Regions from separate parts of the Rhizobium sp. X9 genome, predicted to be linked through region 3. Evidence: predicted binding sites of a transcription regulator. Region 3 holds the regulator's gene; each other region holds the start of a gene.
What was found. Region 3 encodes LexA, which represses DNA repair genes until DNA is damaged. Its sites were predicted from a motif close to TGTTCNNNNTGTGTTCNG; they were not measured.
Positions count from the first base shown of each region.

Region 1 (5,760 bases), on a different replicon from region 3:
GCCGTATTCAGTTTATTTGTGGCATTTTCTCTTGCAGGGGGTATTCATTCTGTGTGTGTTCAGTCTTGGATATGACCGCGACGTTTTTTATAATCCGTTCGTGATGATTATTTTTATTGCCATCCTTGCTGTTCTTTCGCTTTTTTCGTTTATTTATGTAGAGCTGCCAGCGAAAAAGTTCATTCGTTCTCGGGTTGGAAAGAAGCGGCGTGCTCTAGCGGCACCGGACGCACATAGCATATAGGCTCGCGAGTAGGGTTTGCAGCTTTTTGTGGCTTGGGTACCGGCATCGCTCAGAAAGGTTAGCTGGTGGCGCCTCCCGAATTGATCATTTAGACAGGTACCTTGTTGCCAGCCCGTATCATGTGGCTGAATCTCGCTAAGTAGTCTCTGCGGCTCCGCGATCTTTCATGCGCATGCATGAGCCCCTGAAGCCAATGTTGTCAGGACACTCTGTTTAGAAGTAGCAAAATTTCTGAGGAAGGTATTGTGAAGGGTATTGTGAAGGGTTTTCTCGAGAGAAATCCGCAGTGATGCATTTCTGGCTGAAACTTTTGACGAAGTCCTCACCCGAATAGCTGTGACGGAATCAACCGCCAGATCCTACCGCGATAACGTATAGACCCACCGCTCTCGATACCCGGGGTCTCTTCCTGCGGCGAGAGGACCGGTTTCGCAGAACCGTAACTTCATATTTCAAGCGCAAGCTGCGGCTCCTCTTCGCTCTCTTCCGTGCTCAACGATGAAAGAGTAACACCCAACAGCCGCACCGGGCGCTTGAATGGAAAGACGGAGGCAAGCAGGGTCTCGGCCATTTCCTGGATCGTCGCGAGGTCAGGCACGGCTCCCGAGACGGTCCTGCTGCGTGTCGCCTGAGTGAAATCCGAATATTTGATTTTCACCGTCACTGTCTTGCCGGTGATGTCGTGGGCCTCGCAATACCGCCAGACTTTCTGAGCCAAAGGGCCGAGCTCAGCCTTGGCCAGATCGAGATCGTCGATGTCTTCGACGAATGTATCCTCGGCGCCGACGGACTTGCGGATGCGATCGGGTATTACCTGCCGTTCATCGATGCCACGGGCGATGTTGTAGAAATAAGGGCCGGACTTTCCGAAATGCTGCTGCAGAAAACCGAGTGATTTCGATTTGAGATCGAGCCCGGTTTCGATGCCGTGCCGTCTCATCCGCTCGGCCGTGGCCGGTCCCACGCCGTGAAATTTCTTAACCGCCAGGGCCTCAACAAAGCCGGGGCCATTCTTCGGCGTGATGACGGCCTGGCCATTCGGCTTGTTCAGGTCGCTTGCCATCTTGGCGAGAAACTTGTTGTAGGAGATGCCGGCGGAGGCATTGAGGCCGGTGACCGCCTTGATCCTTGCGCGAATTTCCAGCGCGATTTCGGTGGCGATCTCCATGCCTTTCAGGTTTTCGGTCACGTCGAGATAGGCTTCGTCGAGCGATAGCGGCTCGATCAGCGGGGTATATTCGGCGAATATTTCCCGGATTTGTTGCGACACCTGCCGATATACGTCAAATCGCGGCGGCACGAAGATCAGATCCGGGCATTTCCGTCTGGCGGTGACCGATGGCATCGCGGAACGCACGCCGAAGGTTCTTGCCTCGTAACTCGCCGCAGCCACCACGCCCCGTGCCGCCGATCCGCCGACGGCGACTGGCAGGCCGCGAAGTGCGGGATTGTCGCGTTGCTCCACCGATGCATAAAAGGCATCCATGTCGATATGGATGATCTTTCGAACAGCCGTGCTACCCATCGTTCCAGCCCGTACGCTCGTCCTTATTTCCACATTGCTCGCATCCGCGCGCCGACATCGATGCGGATCTGCTGCGCGCTGCGCTCGGAGGCAGCGGCAGAAACCAGCGGCCAGGTGGCGGTTTCGAAGAATTGCAACAGAGTTGCCGGTATGAAGCGGGTTCTTGCCGCGTAAACATGCCGGTCTCCCTGCGCATTCTGGCCATGGGTGAAGAACCGTTGCGGCGTTATCAGCGACAGACTGTCCTTGGCGCGTGTCATGGCGACATAAAGCAGACGGCGTTCTTCCTCGACTTCATGCGTGGAGCCGACGCCGAGATCGGAGGGGATGCAGCCATCGACCACATTCAGGATGAAGACGGAACGCCATTCCTGGCCTTTGGCCGAATGAATGGTCGAAAGGGTCAGGTAATCCTCATCGAGAAGCGGCACGCCCGCCTGGTCGCTGGTGGCATCCGGCGGATCGAGCGTCAGTTCGGTCAGGAAACGTTCACGTGAGGGGTAGCCGCCGGCGATCTGCTCGAGTTGCAGCAAATCGGCCTTGCGGGTCTCCGCATCCTCATGGATGCGCTCGAGATGAGGCTCGTACCAGAGCCGCGCGTGCTCGATATCCGATGGCCAGCCGTCGTGCGATTTTCGCAGGTTCGCCAGCAGCTGAACGAAGGATACCCAGTCATCGCCGGTTTTGGGTGGTGGCGGAATTTCGGCAAGGGCGAGCAATGGCTCGGGGTCTGCCGCGATCGTATCGAGAATATTGCCGGCTTTCTTCGGGCCGATACCCGGCAGCATCTGGAGAAGCCGGAAACCGGCAACCCGGTCGCGCGGGTTCTGCGCGAACCGCAATACCGCCAGCATGTCTTTCACATGGGCGCTGTCGAGAAATTTCAGGCCGCCAAATTTGACGAAGGGAATGTTACGGCGTGTCAGCTCGACCTCGAGCGGGCCGCTGTGACTGGAGGTGCGAAACAGCACCGCCTGCTGCTTCAGTGTCATGCCGGTCTCACGATTGGCCAGCACCTGGTCGATGATGAAGTTCGCCTGCTCGGTTTCGTCCTTTACCGTCACGAGCTTCGGTCGCTCGAGTGACTGTCGTTCGGTCCAGAGGTTTTTGGTGAACCGCTCACGGGCAAGGTCGATGACGCTGTTGGCCGCAGCCAGTATCGGCTGCGTTGAGCGATAGTTGCGATCAAGGGTGATAATGTCGGCGGCCGGGCTGAAGGATGCCGGAAAATCCAGGATATTGCGTACCGTCGCTGCCCGGAAGGAATAGATCGACTGGGCGTCGTCACCCACCACGGTCAGCCCGCGACCGCCCGGTTTCAACGCCATCAGCACCGAGGCCTGCAGCCGGTTGGTATCCTGATATTCGTCGACCATCACATGGTCGAAACGATCGCCGATATCGCCGGCAAGGTCGGGATCGCTGACCATCTGGGCCCAGTAGAGCAGAAGATCGTCGTAATCGAGCACGTTCTGGGCCTGCTTGGCTTCGACATAGGCGGCGAATAATTGCTTGAGCTCGGCTTCCCAACTGGACACCCACGGATAATGCTGGCGCAGGATTTCTTTCAACGGCGTCTGCGAGTTGACGGCGCGCGAATAGATCGCAAGGCATGTGCCCTTTGTCGGAAAACGGCTTTCGGTCTTGGAAAAACCCAGCTCGTGACGGGCAAGGTTCATCAGATCGGCGCTGTCTTCGCGGTCATGGATGGTGAAGTCCACGTTCAGCCCGACCTGTTCTGCATAAATCCGCAGGAGGCGCGCGCCGATCCCGTGAAACGTGCCGGACCAGGCCAGCGCATCCGTCAGGGTTCCGGCATTGCTGCCGATGACCTGTTTGCAGATCCGCTCGACACGGCGCGACATTTCGGAAGCGGCGCGGCGTGAAAAGGTCATCAGCAGGATGCGGCGGGGATCGGCGCCATTGACGATCAGATGCGCCACCCGGTGCGCCAGCGTGTTGGTCTTGCCGGAACCGGCGCCGGCGATGATCAGCAATGGTCCGGCCGTGTGGCCGTCTGAAAGTCCAACGCCATGTTCCACGGCCTTGCGCTGCTGCTCGTTCAGTTTGTCCAGATAGGCAACCGCCATGCCTGCATCCTTGATATTTGCCTATCCGCACGACGACGGCATTTCTCAAAAATGCCAGCCGCCGCAGAGACGGTTGGTCATTTTTGCACTCCTGTCGCAATGATTAGCAAAAACTCAAACAGCAGGCCAGAACAAATAATGAACGCATGCCTCTCTCTTCGATGCCACGGTGGACAACCCTGGCTGAATACTGATCGCAGACCCAATCGGCTTGCGCACGGAGTGTCGACCGGACCGCTTTTCAAGCCACTGAACCAACCCGGTGGCTGATGAGTTCACCAGTCACGCCTTGGGAAGAGGTGTGTTTGTTGGGAGGACCAAAGCATGAAGCATCTGAAACTATGCCTGATCGCTGTCGCGGCACTGGCCACATCGACATTTGCCTTTGCCGAGCAGAAGGCGATGAAGTCTGACGCAACGATCGCGTCGGATATCAATTATCTGCTCTACACACCCAAAGACTATGCCGGCTCGGACAAAACCTATCCCCTCGTCGTTTGGCTGCATGGCGGTGATCAGGGCGGGAGCGACGTCGAAAAGCTGCGCAGCAGCGGCCTGCCAAAATTGATCGAAGGGGGACGTGATTTTCCTTTCATGGTGTTTTCACCGCAAAATCCAAGTGAGGAACTGCTGTATCCGATCGAGCGCGCCGCAAGCGTCCTTGAGTCGGTTGTGGCGGATCATCGGGTGGACCGCAGCCGTATCTATCTGATCGGATATAGCCGGGGAGGGTTTGGGGCCTGGTCGATGGCCGAGCAGTTTCCGCAAACTTTTGCCGCGGTCGTTCCGATTGCCGGTGGCGGCATCCGCCACTACCTCAATCGCACCAATGAAAAGACAGCCTTCTGGGCTTTTCACGGTGCAAGGGACGAGGTGATTCCCTTGTCCGATACGGTGGTGCTCGTCCAGCGTCTCCAGGAGCTGAAACGCAATGTGCGGCTGACGGTTTTCGAGGATACGAACCATGAAGAGGTCGAGGGAAAAGTGCTGGGCGATGAGGCAATGTGGACCTGGCTGCTCCAGCAAAAGCTTGCAAATGAAAAGACGCCTTCGGCACCCTGAACCCGCAGCGGACACCATTTTACCGCTGGTATAAAAGCCCACAACCCAGCGCGGCCGTCATTAGGCCGCGCTGGCTACCTCACAAGCCTTCGTCAAAACATCTCTCCGAAAGCGTGTCTTTCCCCTCTTGACATCGAATAGGGAAGTCGCGCTAATGCGCATTAACAGCTAATACGTATTAGCAGTCAACGAATGTCGGGGAGGGCATTGCGTGACCAGCCATAGACGCCTTACTCAGAATGATATTGCCAAGCTTGCCGGCGTCAGCCAGGCCACGGTGTCGCTTGTTCTGAACGGTGCGCCGACCGCGATTGCCCGTATCCCGGCAGAAACACGCGAACGCGTGCAGGCCGTCATTCGCGAGACAGGGTATGTCGCGGACCCGATCGCGCGCCGCATGGCCAAGGGGCTTAATCGCATCCTCGGCGTCTTTACCTATGAGCCCGCTTTTCCAAGTGCACAGGCCGATTTCTTCACGCCGTTCCTGTTGGGCATCGAGGAAGAGGCGCAGCAGCAGGCATACGATCTTCTGCTGCTGACCAGTGCCGGCGTCGGCAACAACCGCAAGATTTTTTCCGAGGGTAACAGGCTCCGGATCGCCGATGGCTGCCTGGTCCTCGGTCGTGAATTTGACCGCAAGGAGCTTACCCGGCTGGTCTCGGAAGATTATCCATTCGTGGCGATTGGCCGACGCGACGATGCCGGCGGGCCGGTGCCCTATGTTGGCGGCGACTATGCCGCAGGGACGCGGCAGCTTGTTGAAGACGCCATGGAGCTCGGGCATTCGAAACTCGCCTATATCGGCCCTGCCGGTCCGGCGGAATCGATTGCCGACCGCT
Region 1 is NZ_CP071312.1:2,228,709-2,234,468, forward strand. It holds gene dinB (DNA polymerase IV) at 690-1,769, opposite strand; gene JZY08_RS25070 (ATP-dependent helicase) at 1,793-3,859, opposite strand; gene JZY08_RS25075 (prolyl oligopeptidase family serine peptidase) at 4,184-4,921, shown strand; gene JZY08_RS25080 (LacI family DNA-binding transcriptional regulator) at 5,133-5,760, shown strand, end outside.
Region 1: a site for LexA is predicted at 3,987-4,004, ahead of JZY08_RS25070 (ATP-dependent helicase). Genes of this name have one in related genera too.

Region 2 (5,760 bases), 730 kb from region 3:
GCCGCGCCCAGCGCCAATAGTTCCGGCAAGATCAGCCCGACGAGTGCGGCCCATGTCGAGGCCGATCTCGGCCAAAAGATCAATCTTATTCTCGATGGCGGCGCAGCTTCGGTCGGCGTCGAATCCACCATCGTCAAGGTGGAAGAGGATGGCCGGGTGCGGCTGCTCCGTCCCGGCGGCATTGTCACCGAGGACATAGAGCGCATTGCCGGCAAACGGCTCGAGCGGCCGAAAAAAGCCTCTGCCGCCATTGAAGCGCCCGGAATGCTGGCCTCGCATTATGCGCCGGGCGCTGCCGTACGCCTCTGTGCAACATCGGTTTCCCCCGGCGAAGCGCTGATCCGGTTCGGCGGTATCGCCATTGCCGGTGAAGAGACGGCGCGCACCGTGCTTGATCTCAGCCCTTCCGGCGATCTTTCCGAGGCCGCCGCCAATCTGTTCGATTATCTCAAAGCAGCCGATGCAAGCGGTGCGGCTACCATCGCCATCACCACCATTCCCGCCCATGGTCTCGGAGAGGCGATCAACGACCGCCTTTCCCGTGCCGCCGCGCCGCGAGGCTGATTTCCAATCATTTCGCCCACCGTTTCAAATGACAGCGAGACGCCGCCCATGACCACCACTGCTGCTCCCTCCTCCGAAACCCTCGACCGCTTCACCGCCATCGTTGGCGAGAAGAACGCGGTGCGCGACGCTGCGGACATGGCGCCACGTCTCGTGGAAAATCGCGGGCTTTATCGCGGCGCCTCGCCGCTACTGCTCAAGCCCGGTACGGTTGAAGAGGTTGCAGCCATTCTGAAGCTTGCGAGCGAAACCGGAACCCCCATCGTGCCGCAGACCGGCAATACCGGCCTTGTGGGCGGCCAGACGCCGCGTGCGGACGGCACCGATATCATCCTGTCGCTCGAGCGCATGAACCGCATCCGCGATATCGATCCCGTCGCCAATATCATCGTGGCGGATGCCGGCTGCATTCTTGATGATATTCACAAGGCCGCCGATACGGTGGAGCGCATGTTTCCGCTGTCGCTCGGCTCGCAGGGGTCGTGCCGCATCGGCGGCAATCTGGCCACCAATGCCGGCGGCACGGCGGTTCTCGCCTATGGCAATATGCGCCAGCTTTGCCTGGGGCTCGAAGTGGTGCTGCCAACAGGCGAAATCTGGAACGGGCTGCGCCGGTTGAAGAAGGACAATACGGGTTACGACCTGCGCGACCTCTTCATCGGCTCGGAAGGCACGCTCGGCATCATTACCGGTGCGGTACTGAAACTTTTCCCGAAGCCGCTCGGTCATCAGGTGGCCTTTGCGGGGCTTGGCTCCACCGAAGACGCGCTGAGATTGTTCGAAATGGCCTCGAACCTTTGCGGCACAGCGCTGACCGGCTTCGAACTGATGCCGCGCATCGGCGTGGAATTCACCACGAGACATATTCCCGGCGTGCGCGATCCTCTCGAAAATCCGCATGACTGGTACGCACTCATCGATATTTCCACCTACGATTCAGCGGAGACGGCGGAGACGATGATGCAATCGCTGCTGGAGCGCGGTTTTACGGCCGGGCTTGTCGAGGATGCCGTGATCGCGACATCGGAAGCGCAGCGACAGGCGCTCTGGCACATGCGCGAAAGCATGTCGGATGCGCAGAAACCCGAGGGAGGTTCGATCAAGCACGACGTCTCAGTGCCGGTTTCGAAGATACCGGAATTCATGGCGACTGCGGAAAAGGCGGTTATCGCCGCCATTCCGGGCGCCCGCGTCTGCGCCTTCGGCCATCTCGGTGATGGCAACATCCATTACAATATTTCCCAGCCGGTCGGCGCCGACAAGGCCGAGTTCATCGGCCGCTGGCGGGATATGAACGAGATCGTCCACGGCATCGTGCTATCGCTCGGCGGCTCGATTTCGGCCGAGCACGGCATTGGCCAATTGAAGCGCGACGAACTCGCCGCCATCCGGCCCGGCATCGAAATGGAACTGATGCGGCGCGTCAAGCATGCCTTCGACCCCGCCGGTATCATGAACCCCGGCAAGGTGCTCTCCGCCGGTTAGGCTGACCGAATATCTGATCGAATACGGGCGGCCCATCGCCGCCCGCTTTCCGCCAGGATAGGACAACTCAAACTAGCGGGCACATTCGATCAATTTCTCAATGCCGCCCCATTTGTCGAATTGCTCTTTTCCCATCGTGGCAATCTCGGCACGCCATTTTTTTGCGTCGACGGTGGGATGAGACGTCTTTCCGGGAAAAACGACCGTAATGACCGGGATCGAATCTTTATTTTTCTTCTCGTCGGCAATGCCTGATTTTGCTCTCAGGACGCCACCCTTGTTTACCAAAGGGTTGTTGCCGATATCCTGATGGAAGCGCACGGACGCTTCGCCGAGCTTACCGCCGTCAGCATAAACCCCATAGGCGAAACGTTTGGTTGCCGGGCGATAAACGACGGCTATGTCGCCACCCTTCACACCATACTTCCTCACAAAACTACCAGACAAAACAACATACGGAATTTCGTTGGCATCGACCCAATGCCTTTGTGTTCCTGCCGGCCCATCCGGAACCGAAACGGAAGTCTCCGTTATGAAAGCCTTTCCCGGCAGGGGATCGCCAGCCTTTTGAACTATCGGCCTGTTGTTTTCGTCTTTGGAAAAACCAAATATTCTGACCTTTGAATAATCACCGGTCGCAACAGCTTTCTTCCAGGCATCGCGGCATTTTTTCTGCCATCCATTCCGGTCAGTATCGGGTGTTGACCCCACCGCGGTCACTCCATCGCAGGTGTAGGACAGGCCTTCGCCGTTCACCAGATAGGAGTTCGGCGCCCCATCGGCATCAACTTTGAGTTCTTTCGTGGTGAAAACGACGCCCCCCGTTCCACATAGGGCCTGGGACAAAGCTGTCGTCGGCAGAGCTAATATTGTAGCAAAACAAAAGGCAGCGTGGATTTTAGAAGAATGAGACTGAAAGAATCCGCAGAACATGCAACCCTCCCCTGAAAGACATGTATAGGTTGCATTTATTCATGCAGAAGTCGAGTCCCTCTTCTTGCTTCTCGGCAAAATTTTGCAGTTTCCAGGTATCGCAACCCAGTTCAGTCTTCAGTTGATTATACTTTGAGAGTTTAAGCGCTTCAGCTTAGCTTGAAGGTCGCGCTGTCCAGGCCGGAGCCAGCTCCGCATTCAGGCGGCGCGGCTTTTGCGCGTGGACGAGCTGTGACAGGCCCATGCCGGGTTTTGCGATCGCCACCGCATGTTTCTTCGGCATCAGGTAGCCATATTCCAATGGCGGCTGGCGGCGGATGATTCGGCTGAAGAACGGGCGTTTGTGGTAACGGGATGGGGAAAACCGCGCCGGCTCCGCACACACTGTCACATAGTCGAGGATTTCCTCGATCCAGCCGCTCTGCGGGCGGGCGCCCGGTTCGACCAGCAGGATCCATTGTCCGCGCGCCGAATGCATGACATCGGCAATGTCCCATTGCACATAAAAACGGCAGCCGGCGGCATCGGCGACACGCGACGACCCATCGCGCGAACCGTGATCGAGGACCACAACATCGCTTACAAGCCCCTCCACGGCACCGGTTACGAGCGCAGACAGCGTGTGCGCCAGTTCCGGTTCCTGATCCCGGCATTCCATTATGACTGTCAACATATGCATAGCTCTAACGCATCGCACAATAAATTGCCACTCCGGTCGTCACGGGAAAAGTTGCGAGGCCTTATCGCGGCACGACCCTGCGGAAGATGCTGATCGTGCTTTTTTGTTCTTGTAATGTTCTCATTTCTGCGTTAGGAATTTAATCATTCGAAGGGGCAGCGAAAGCCTGTTCGAACGGAAACGGTTTAGGGCGTTGGGCGTGCCTTCAAAGGTGCGTCATGACCTTGGAGCATCCAGATGAGAGACCATACGCTTTCAGGGCAGGCTGCCTTTCAGCCGCGCCATACGCCTGACATTGCCAATGCGCTGGCCGATGCATCGGGCCTGCGGATCGAGATCGACCGTCGTCGCGGCCGTGGCGCGGGTCTCAACCCGGATGGGCGTTTCGAGGCCCTGCAGCGGGAGGTTTTCGACGATGGCTGGCAAACCCTGGAAGAGTTGCCAGCGTTCCGCACCGAGGTGCAGGTGGAAAAGCCGCGCAGCATTATCAGCCGCAATGAATCGCCCGACATTCCGTTCGACCGCTCCATCAATCCCTATCGCGGCTGCGAACATGGCTGCATCTATTGTTTCGCAAGACCTACGCATAGCTATATGGGGCTTTCGGCGGGGCTGGATTTCGAGGCCAAGCTGTTTGCCAAGCCGGATGCGGCAAAGCTGCTCGAAAGGGAGCTGGCGAAACCCGGCTACAAGGCGCGCGTCATCGCCATCGGCACCAATACCGATCCCTATCAGCCGATAGAACGCGAATGGCGCATCATGCGGCAGATATTGGAAGTGCTGGCGAAGGCCGAGCACCCTGTCGCCATCGTCACCAAATCCGCGCTGATCAAGCGGGATATCGATATTCTGGCGCCGATGGCCAGGAAGGGCCTCGCCAAGGTCGGCATTTCCGTGACGACGCTGGACCGCAAGCTGGCGCGCAGCATGGAACCGCGCGCCGCAACGCCGGAAAAACGGCTGGAGGCCGTCAAGGCGCTGACGGATGCTGGCATTCCCGTGGCCGTCATGATGGCACCCGTCATTCCGGCGCTCAACGATCATGAGATCGAACGCATTCTTGAAGCCGGCAAGGCCGCCGGCGCAACCGAAGCCTCCTATGTGCTGCTGCGCCTGCCGCTGGAGGTCAGTCCCCTCTTTCGCGACTGGCTGCTGCGCAACTATCCGGACCGCTACCGGCATGTCATGTCGCTGGTGCGATCCATGCGCGATGGCAAGGACTACGATGCGGAGTTCGGAAAGCGCATGAAGGGCGCCGGTCCCTATGCCTGGCAGATCGGCAGGCGTTTCGAGATGGCAACGAAACGGCTCGGCCTCGTCCGCCGCGGCATTCATCTGCGCGACGATCTCTTCGTGCCGCCGGGTGGCGCAGGGGTTCAATTATCGCTGCTTTAAGCAGCAGATGCGGAAAGTGTCCGAGGATGATGAATGTCGGAACTGAACGCGGCGTCATCCTCGGGCTTGGTCCGGAGATGACGCCGACCATGAAGGATAATTCGCCAATAATTGGAGGCTTTGTGAGCCTTTAACAGACGGAATTCAGAACCATAGGAGCAACCTTCTTGTCTTGTTGCTCTCGACGAAATGCCCGGCGGGTTTTCCCTGGCCTGCCGGACATCACCCCCCGGAACCGCCGCCTCGCGTGCGATCATTTTTCCTCCGCCGCCCCGCTGGAGGATCAAAGGTCATGACGACCTCAGGGGCACGGTGAGCCACGCCCCTCGATCCCGGCTCACCGCGCCTGTCATCGCCCGCTTCCGGGGGCTTGCAGGAGATCGGGTGTGTGTGCAAGTTTCGCCGCATGAAACGCCGCACCGCACCCGATTCTCCTGCCCTCTTCGATCTTACCGATACCGGCCCGGATTTCTCTTTCGAACTGGAAGCGAGAAGGAAGGGCCTCTGGCCCGTGGCCGGTACGGATGAGGCAGGCCGTGGACCTCTCGCGGGACCGGTCGTCGCTGCGGCGGTCATTCTCGATCCGGACAATATTCCTGAGGGTCTCGACGATTCCAAGAAGCTGACGAAGATAAAGCGGGAGAGCCTGTTCAGGCTCATCATGGAAACCTCTGTCGTTTCCGTCGCCTCCTCCGGTCCCGGCC
Region 2 is NZ_CP071311.1:428,978-434,737, reverse strand. It holds gene JZY08_RS02105 (L-threonylcarbamoyladenylate synthase) at 1-564, shown strand, start outside; gene JZY08_RS02100 (FAD-binding oxidoreductase) at 613-2,049, shown strand; gene JZY08_RS02095 (glycoside hydrolase family 75 protein) at 2,122-2,982, opposite strand; gene JZY08_RS02090 (glycosyl transferase) at 3,137-3,655, opposite strand; gene JZY08_RS02085 (PA0069 family radical SAM protein) at 3,899-5,056, shown strand; gene JZY08_RS02080 (ribonuclease HII) at 5,463-5,760, shown strand, end outside.
Region 2: a site for LexA is predicted at 3,766-3,783, ahead of JZY08_RS02085 (PA0069 family radical SAM protein). Genes of this name have one in related genera too.

Region 3 (5,760 bases):
CTTTGATCGTCATGCCATTCGGCCTTCTCGCCATGCTGCTGATGCCCTTCGGGCTCGATGCGCCGTTCCTGAAGATAATGGGGTATGGTATGGCTCTCGTCATCGAGGTTGCCAATGAGGTGGCGTCGTGGGACGGCAGCGCGGCGACGGGCCGCCCGCATGGCTGGTTCATCGGTATTGCCTCGCTGGGTTTCCTGTTGCTGACTTTGTTGCGCAGCCGGCTGGCCCTTCTCGGTATCCCGGTTCTGCTTTTCGCTTTCGCCCTGTCGGCGGCAACAACCTCCCGCGATCCGCCGGATTTGCTGGTGCACGAGGACGGCGAGCTGGTGGCGATGGTGGAGGATGGCAAGGTCTTCACGACCAAAGCGCGGCCACCGGACTTTGTTTATGGCCAGTGGCAGAGAGCGCTGTTGCTGCCGGAAAAACCCGTGCCACCGGTCGTTCTGGCGGCGGAGGCAATCGTGAGCAATGCCGTCTTGGGCCCCAAAACGAAGCTGGCGCCTAAAGAGGTCGCGGCGGTGACAAGGGAGATGACCGTTGCACTGAGAGATGCCGAGACTGGTGTTTTTACCTGCAGGAAAGGCGTGTGGTGCGCAGCGCGCGCCGGCAGCGGCGAGTGGATCATCGTTCTGGAAGACGGCCGCTTTGCCGGAACAGCCTGCGATATCGCCGATATCGTTGTTGTTTCCCGCAGAACCTCTTTCTCACAGTGCCGTTCCGGCGCGCTCCTGCTCAATCGCAACATACTGCGACGTATCGGCTCGTTGGAAATAGACTTTGCCAATATGGACCAGGCAGGGGTGGTGGGGCGGCTGCGCGCCGCAATCTCCGGAACGGACAGGCCGTGGAGCGAACATCGTTATTACGACTGGAAAAGCGGCCGTTTTGATCACGAGGTGCCGGACGCCGTCAACAGGCTGCTGGCGGCGTCAGAATGAGCCGCCAGCTTGGTTCATCAGGCCTTGGCGCGCAGATCCTCGGTCAATTGGCCGATCCCGCCGATTTCCTCTTCATGCGCCGTGTCGCGCCAGGTCTCCTTCAAACCGGCCTCATACCATTCACGCATGGCGGGCAGGGCGAGCAGCCTTTCGTAATAGCTCTTCGCTGCGGGCGAAAGATCCGCGCCGTAGGTCTGGAACCGGAATGCGACCGGGCAGAAGAAGGCGTCGACCGCCGTGAATTTAGCGCCGGCGAGATATGGTCCGCCAAATTTCGCAAGGCCTTCGCTCCAGAGCGCATCGATGCGTTTGATATCGGCCGCAAGTCCGGCATCGCCACCTTTCGGCTTTACCCTTATGCCGACAGACATGGGGTAGAGATTACGCAGCGAGGAGAAGCCCGCATGCATCTCACTGGCCGCCGAGCGTGACCAGGCTCTTGCCTGCTTGTCGCTTGCCCAGACGCCCTGATGTCTTTCGGCAAGATATTCCGCAATCGAAAGCGTTTCCCATACCTTGAAGCCTTCATCGACGAGGCAGGGAACCTTGCCGGTTGGTGAAAACGAGGCAAAGGACACGCCTTCACCGAACGGAACCAGTTTTTCATCGAAGGCGATACCAAGCGTGCGCATCAACACCCACGGCCGCAACGACCAGGAAGAATAGTTCTTGTTGGCTACATAAAGATCGTACATGGCGTATCTCCCGGATATGACGCGCATTTCTACACCTGCCGGACGTCCACGGAATATCGAAAATAATCCATGGCTCCCATAAGCCGTATTGATGAATGGCAGGGCGCAGGCATGGACGGCAGCACCCCGTCAATATCACCACTTGGAGACGGCGGAAATTCGTCACGTGACGCGATGGCGAAAATTCAATCTTGCAAAAACTTTGGCAGAAGTTCTGGCGCTGATCGCGGTCAACGGCACATGCATCGCTTCGCTATATAGACGGAAATATCGGTATGAAAATTGGATCAGTTTCTAAAAGGCGTCGATCCTGAAGGTCGCAGAGTATCGCTTCCTACCGCAAAATCATGGCCTGCTCCGGACCAGCCTTCACACTTATGCAACAGACGTCACCTTCCGATGACGCCTGCTGAAAACTGAACCACGTCCGGTCCCTTATGATCAATGATAGCGGCGGATCAGCCCAACCAGCTTGCCCTGAATCTTAACCCGGTCCGGCCCGAAGATGCGGGTTTCATAGGCTGGGTTTGCTGCCTCCAGCGCGATGGATGCGCCCTTGCGGCGGAAGCGCTTCAGTGTTGCTTCCTCGTCATCCACCAGCGCCACGACGATATCGCCCGGATTGGCGGTGTTGCCGTTGCGGATGATGACGGTATCGCCGTCGAAAATGCCGGCCTCGATCATCGAATCGCCCTTGACCTCAAGCGCGTAATGTTCGCCGGTGCCCAACATGTCCACCGGCACGGCAACATCATGGGTGTTGTTCTGGATGGCGGAAATCGGCACGCCGGCGGCGATGCGGCCCATGACCGGCACGGTGACAGCCCCGCCGAAATCATTGGCAGGCGCCTTGGGGGCAGGGGCGGGTTCCGGCGCCTTCGGTTTGCCGAGACTGCCTTCGATGACGCTCGGCGAAAAGCCGCGCTGCGGCCTTGCTCCGGGCGTATAGGCCTCAGGCAGCTTGATGACTTCCAGCGCCCTCGCCCTATTAGGTAGCCGGCGAATAAATCCGCGCTCTTCGAGGGCGGTGATCAGCCGGTGGATGCCGGATTTCGAGGCAAGATCGAGTGCGTCCTTCATTTCATCGAAGGAGGGCGGCACGCCGGACTCTTTCATTCGTTCATGAATGAAGAGAAGCAATTCCTGCTGTTTGCGCGTGAGCATGAGGAAAACACCCTTGAGAATCGTAGTGGAAGTCGCGAAACAAATACAGAACGAACACTATATGTTCCATATGTGTTCTGCAATCCCCTAAAATTTCGTGAAGCAGCTATCTGTTGTTTTGATGATTTGCCTCATTGCCCGCATTTGTGCTTTTCTTCGGTCCGAACCATTGCGGCCTGGGACTGACTACGCCGCCAGCAGGAAAAAATAATGACGAAACCCGCAAGCGTCGATCATCTCGTTCTGCCCGTGCAGGCTCTCGGAATCGCTGAAAAGCGCGTTGGCGCTCTCGGTTTCACGGTTGCACCGGAGGCTCTTCATCCCTTCGGCACGCAGAACGCCTGTGTTTTTTTCGCTGACGGAACCTATCTGGAACCGCTCGCGATTTCTAATCCGGCTAAATATAATGCCTCGGTGGAGAAGGGGGATGTGTTCACCGGCAGGGATCAGGCCTTCCGGCAGCGTGATAGACAGGAGGGTTTTTCGGCGCTCGTGGCCCGAACCGATGATGCCTTTGGCGATCATGACAGGTTTGCGATCTCAGGCCTCTCGGCAGGCGATGTCTTCGAGTTTTCGCGGCCTCTCCGGATGCCGGACGGTTCGCAGGGTGAAGCGGCGTTTCGGCTTGCTTTTGCGGCGAGCGGATCGGCTGCGGATTTCTTTTTGTTCAGTTGCCAGCGGCTACAGGCCCTGCCGGGCGACCGCACGGCGCTGGAGCGTCATGCCAACGGGGTCTCTGGCCTCAGCGAAATAGTTCTGTTTTCCGGCGGCGATGCAAAGGCGGCGCGCCTGATCGAAACGGTGTTTGGCTGTGAAGGCACGATATCTCCGGATGGTGATATGGTTTTCGTGACCGGCAATGCGCACATCAGATTGACCGGAAAACCGGCTTTCGGCGGGCATGCCGTGAGTGCTTCGGATTGGAGCGACGGCGGATTGCGCGGCGCGGGCATCGTCTTTCTGTCACACGATCTTGCCGTGACAGAAGCGGTGCTTGCTGCTAATGGCGTGTCCTGCGCAAAAGCGGGCGGCCGCCTGGTGGTGCCCGCGGCACCCGGTCAGGGCGTAACATTCGCCTTCGAGGAAAAATGATGAGCGTTACGAACAATCTCAAAGTCACCGCCGGCGATGGCGCCAGCAAGGTTTTCTTCTCCAATTCTGAGCGGTTTTCGCTGATTGCCGGCCCCTGCCAGATGGAAAGCCGGGACCATGCCTTCATGATCGCCGGTGTCCTGAAGGAGCTTTGCGACAAGCTGGGAATAGGGCTTGTCTACAAATCCTCTTTCGACAAGGCGAACCGCACCTCGCTTTCCGGCAAACGCGGCATCGGCCTTGAGAGCGCGATGCAGGTTTTCGCCGATCTCAAGAAGGAATTCGGCTTTCCGGTTCTGACCGACATTCACACCGAAGAGCAATGCGCCATCGTGTCCGAAGTGGTGGACGTGCTGCAGATCCCGGCCTTTCTCAGCCGCCAGACCGATCTTCTCGTCGCCGCCGCCAGGACCGGCCGCGTCATCAACGTCAAGAAGGGCCAGTTCCTGGCGCCCTGGGACATGAAGAACGTGCTTGCCAAGCTCAATGAGAGCGGCAATCCGAATGTACTCCTGTGCGAGCGCGGTGCGTCCTTCGGATACAACACGCTGGTTTCCGACATGCGCTCGCTGCCGATCATGGCATCGCTTGGCGCGCCGGTCGTGTTTGACGCGACCCACTCGGTGCAGCAGCCGGGCGGGCAGGGTGGCTCGACGGGCGGCCAGCGCGAATTCGTCGAGACTTTGGCGCGGGCGGCCGTTGCGGTCGGCGTGGCCGGCCTCTTCATCGAGACCCATGAGGACCCGGACAATGCACCGTCCGACGGCCCCAACATGGTCCACCTGAAGGACATGCCGAAACTGCTGGAAAAGCTTCTGGCTTTCGACGCCATCACGAAAGGCTGAGGGCTGGCCGCTGCGGTGAGCGCCGTTTGAGCCAATCGATTTTAATGGCGGGCGGGCCGTTTCCGCCGTCCGCCGTCATTGTAATTTCTTCGCCATCGTCTAAGACAGGCGACGGAAAATATCTGTTCCATTCCCAAGGGAGAGACCATGACTGCCATTACCGATATCATCGCGCGCGAAATCCTCGACAGCCGCGGCAATCCGACCGTTGAAGTCGACGTTTATCTCGAAGACGGCTCCATGGGCCGCGCTGCCGTTCCGTCCGGCGCCTCCACCGGCGCGCATGAGGCGGTTGAGCTGCGCGATGGCGGCAAGCGTTATCTCGGCAAGGGCGTGGAAAAAGCGGTTGAAGCCGTCAATACCGAAATCTTCGACGCCATCGGCGGTTTCGATGCCGAAAACCAGATCCAGATCGACCAGACGATGATTGCGCTTGACGGTACGCCGAACAAGTCACGCATCGGCGCCAACGCTATCCTCGGCGTGTCGCTCGCTGTTGCCAAGGCTGCCGCTGAAGCCTCCGGCCTGCCGCTTTACCGTTATGTCGGCGGCCCCAACGCACATCTTCTGCCGGTTCCGATGATGAACATCATCAATGGCGGCGCGCATGCCGACAACCCGATCGACTTCCAGGAATTCATGATCCTGCCGGTCGGCGCAGAAAACATCCGCGAAGCCGTGCGCATGGGTTCGGAAGTCTTCCATACGCTGAAGAAAGAACTGGCCGCGCAGGGCCATAACACCAATGTCGGCGACGAGGGCGGTTTCGCACCGGGTCTCGAAAGCGCGCCGGCAGCACTCGATTTCATCATGAAGTCGATCGAAAAGGCCGGTTACCGCCCGGGCGACGACATGTTCATCGGTCTCGACTGTGCCGCAACCGAATTCTTCAAGAACGGCAACTACGTTTATGAAGGCGAAGGCAAGACCCGTTCGCCGATCGAGCAGGCCGAATATCTGGCCGAACTCGTCGCCAAGTATCCGATCATCTCCGTCGAAGACGGCATGGCTGAAGACGACTGGGAT
Region 3 is NZ_CP071311.1:1,154,551-1,160,310, forward strand. It holds gene JZY08_RS05605 (ComEC/Rec2 family competence protein) at 1-938, shown strand, start outside; gene JZY08_RS05610 (glutathione S-transferase family protein) at 956-1,633, opposite strand; gene lexA (transcriptional repressor LexA) at 2,075-2,797, opposite strand; gene JZY08_RS05620 (VOC family protein) at 3,008-3,889, shown strand; gene kdsA (3-deoxy-8-phosphooctulonate synthase) at 3,889-4,734, shown strand; gene eno (phosphopyruvate hydratase) at 4,882-5,760, shown strand, end outside.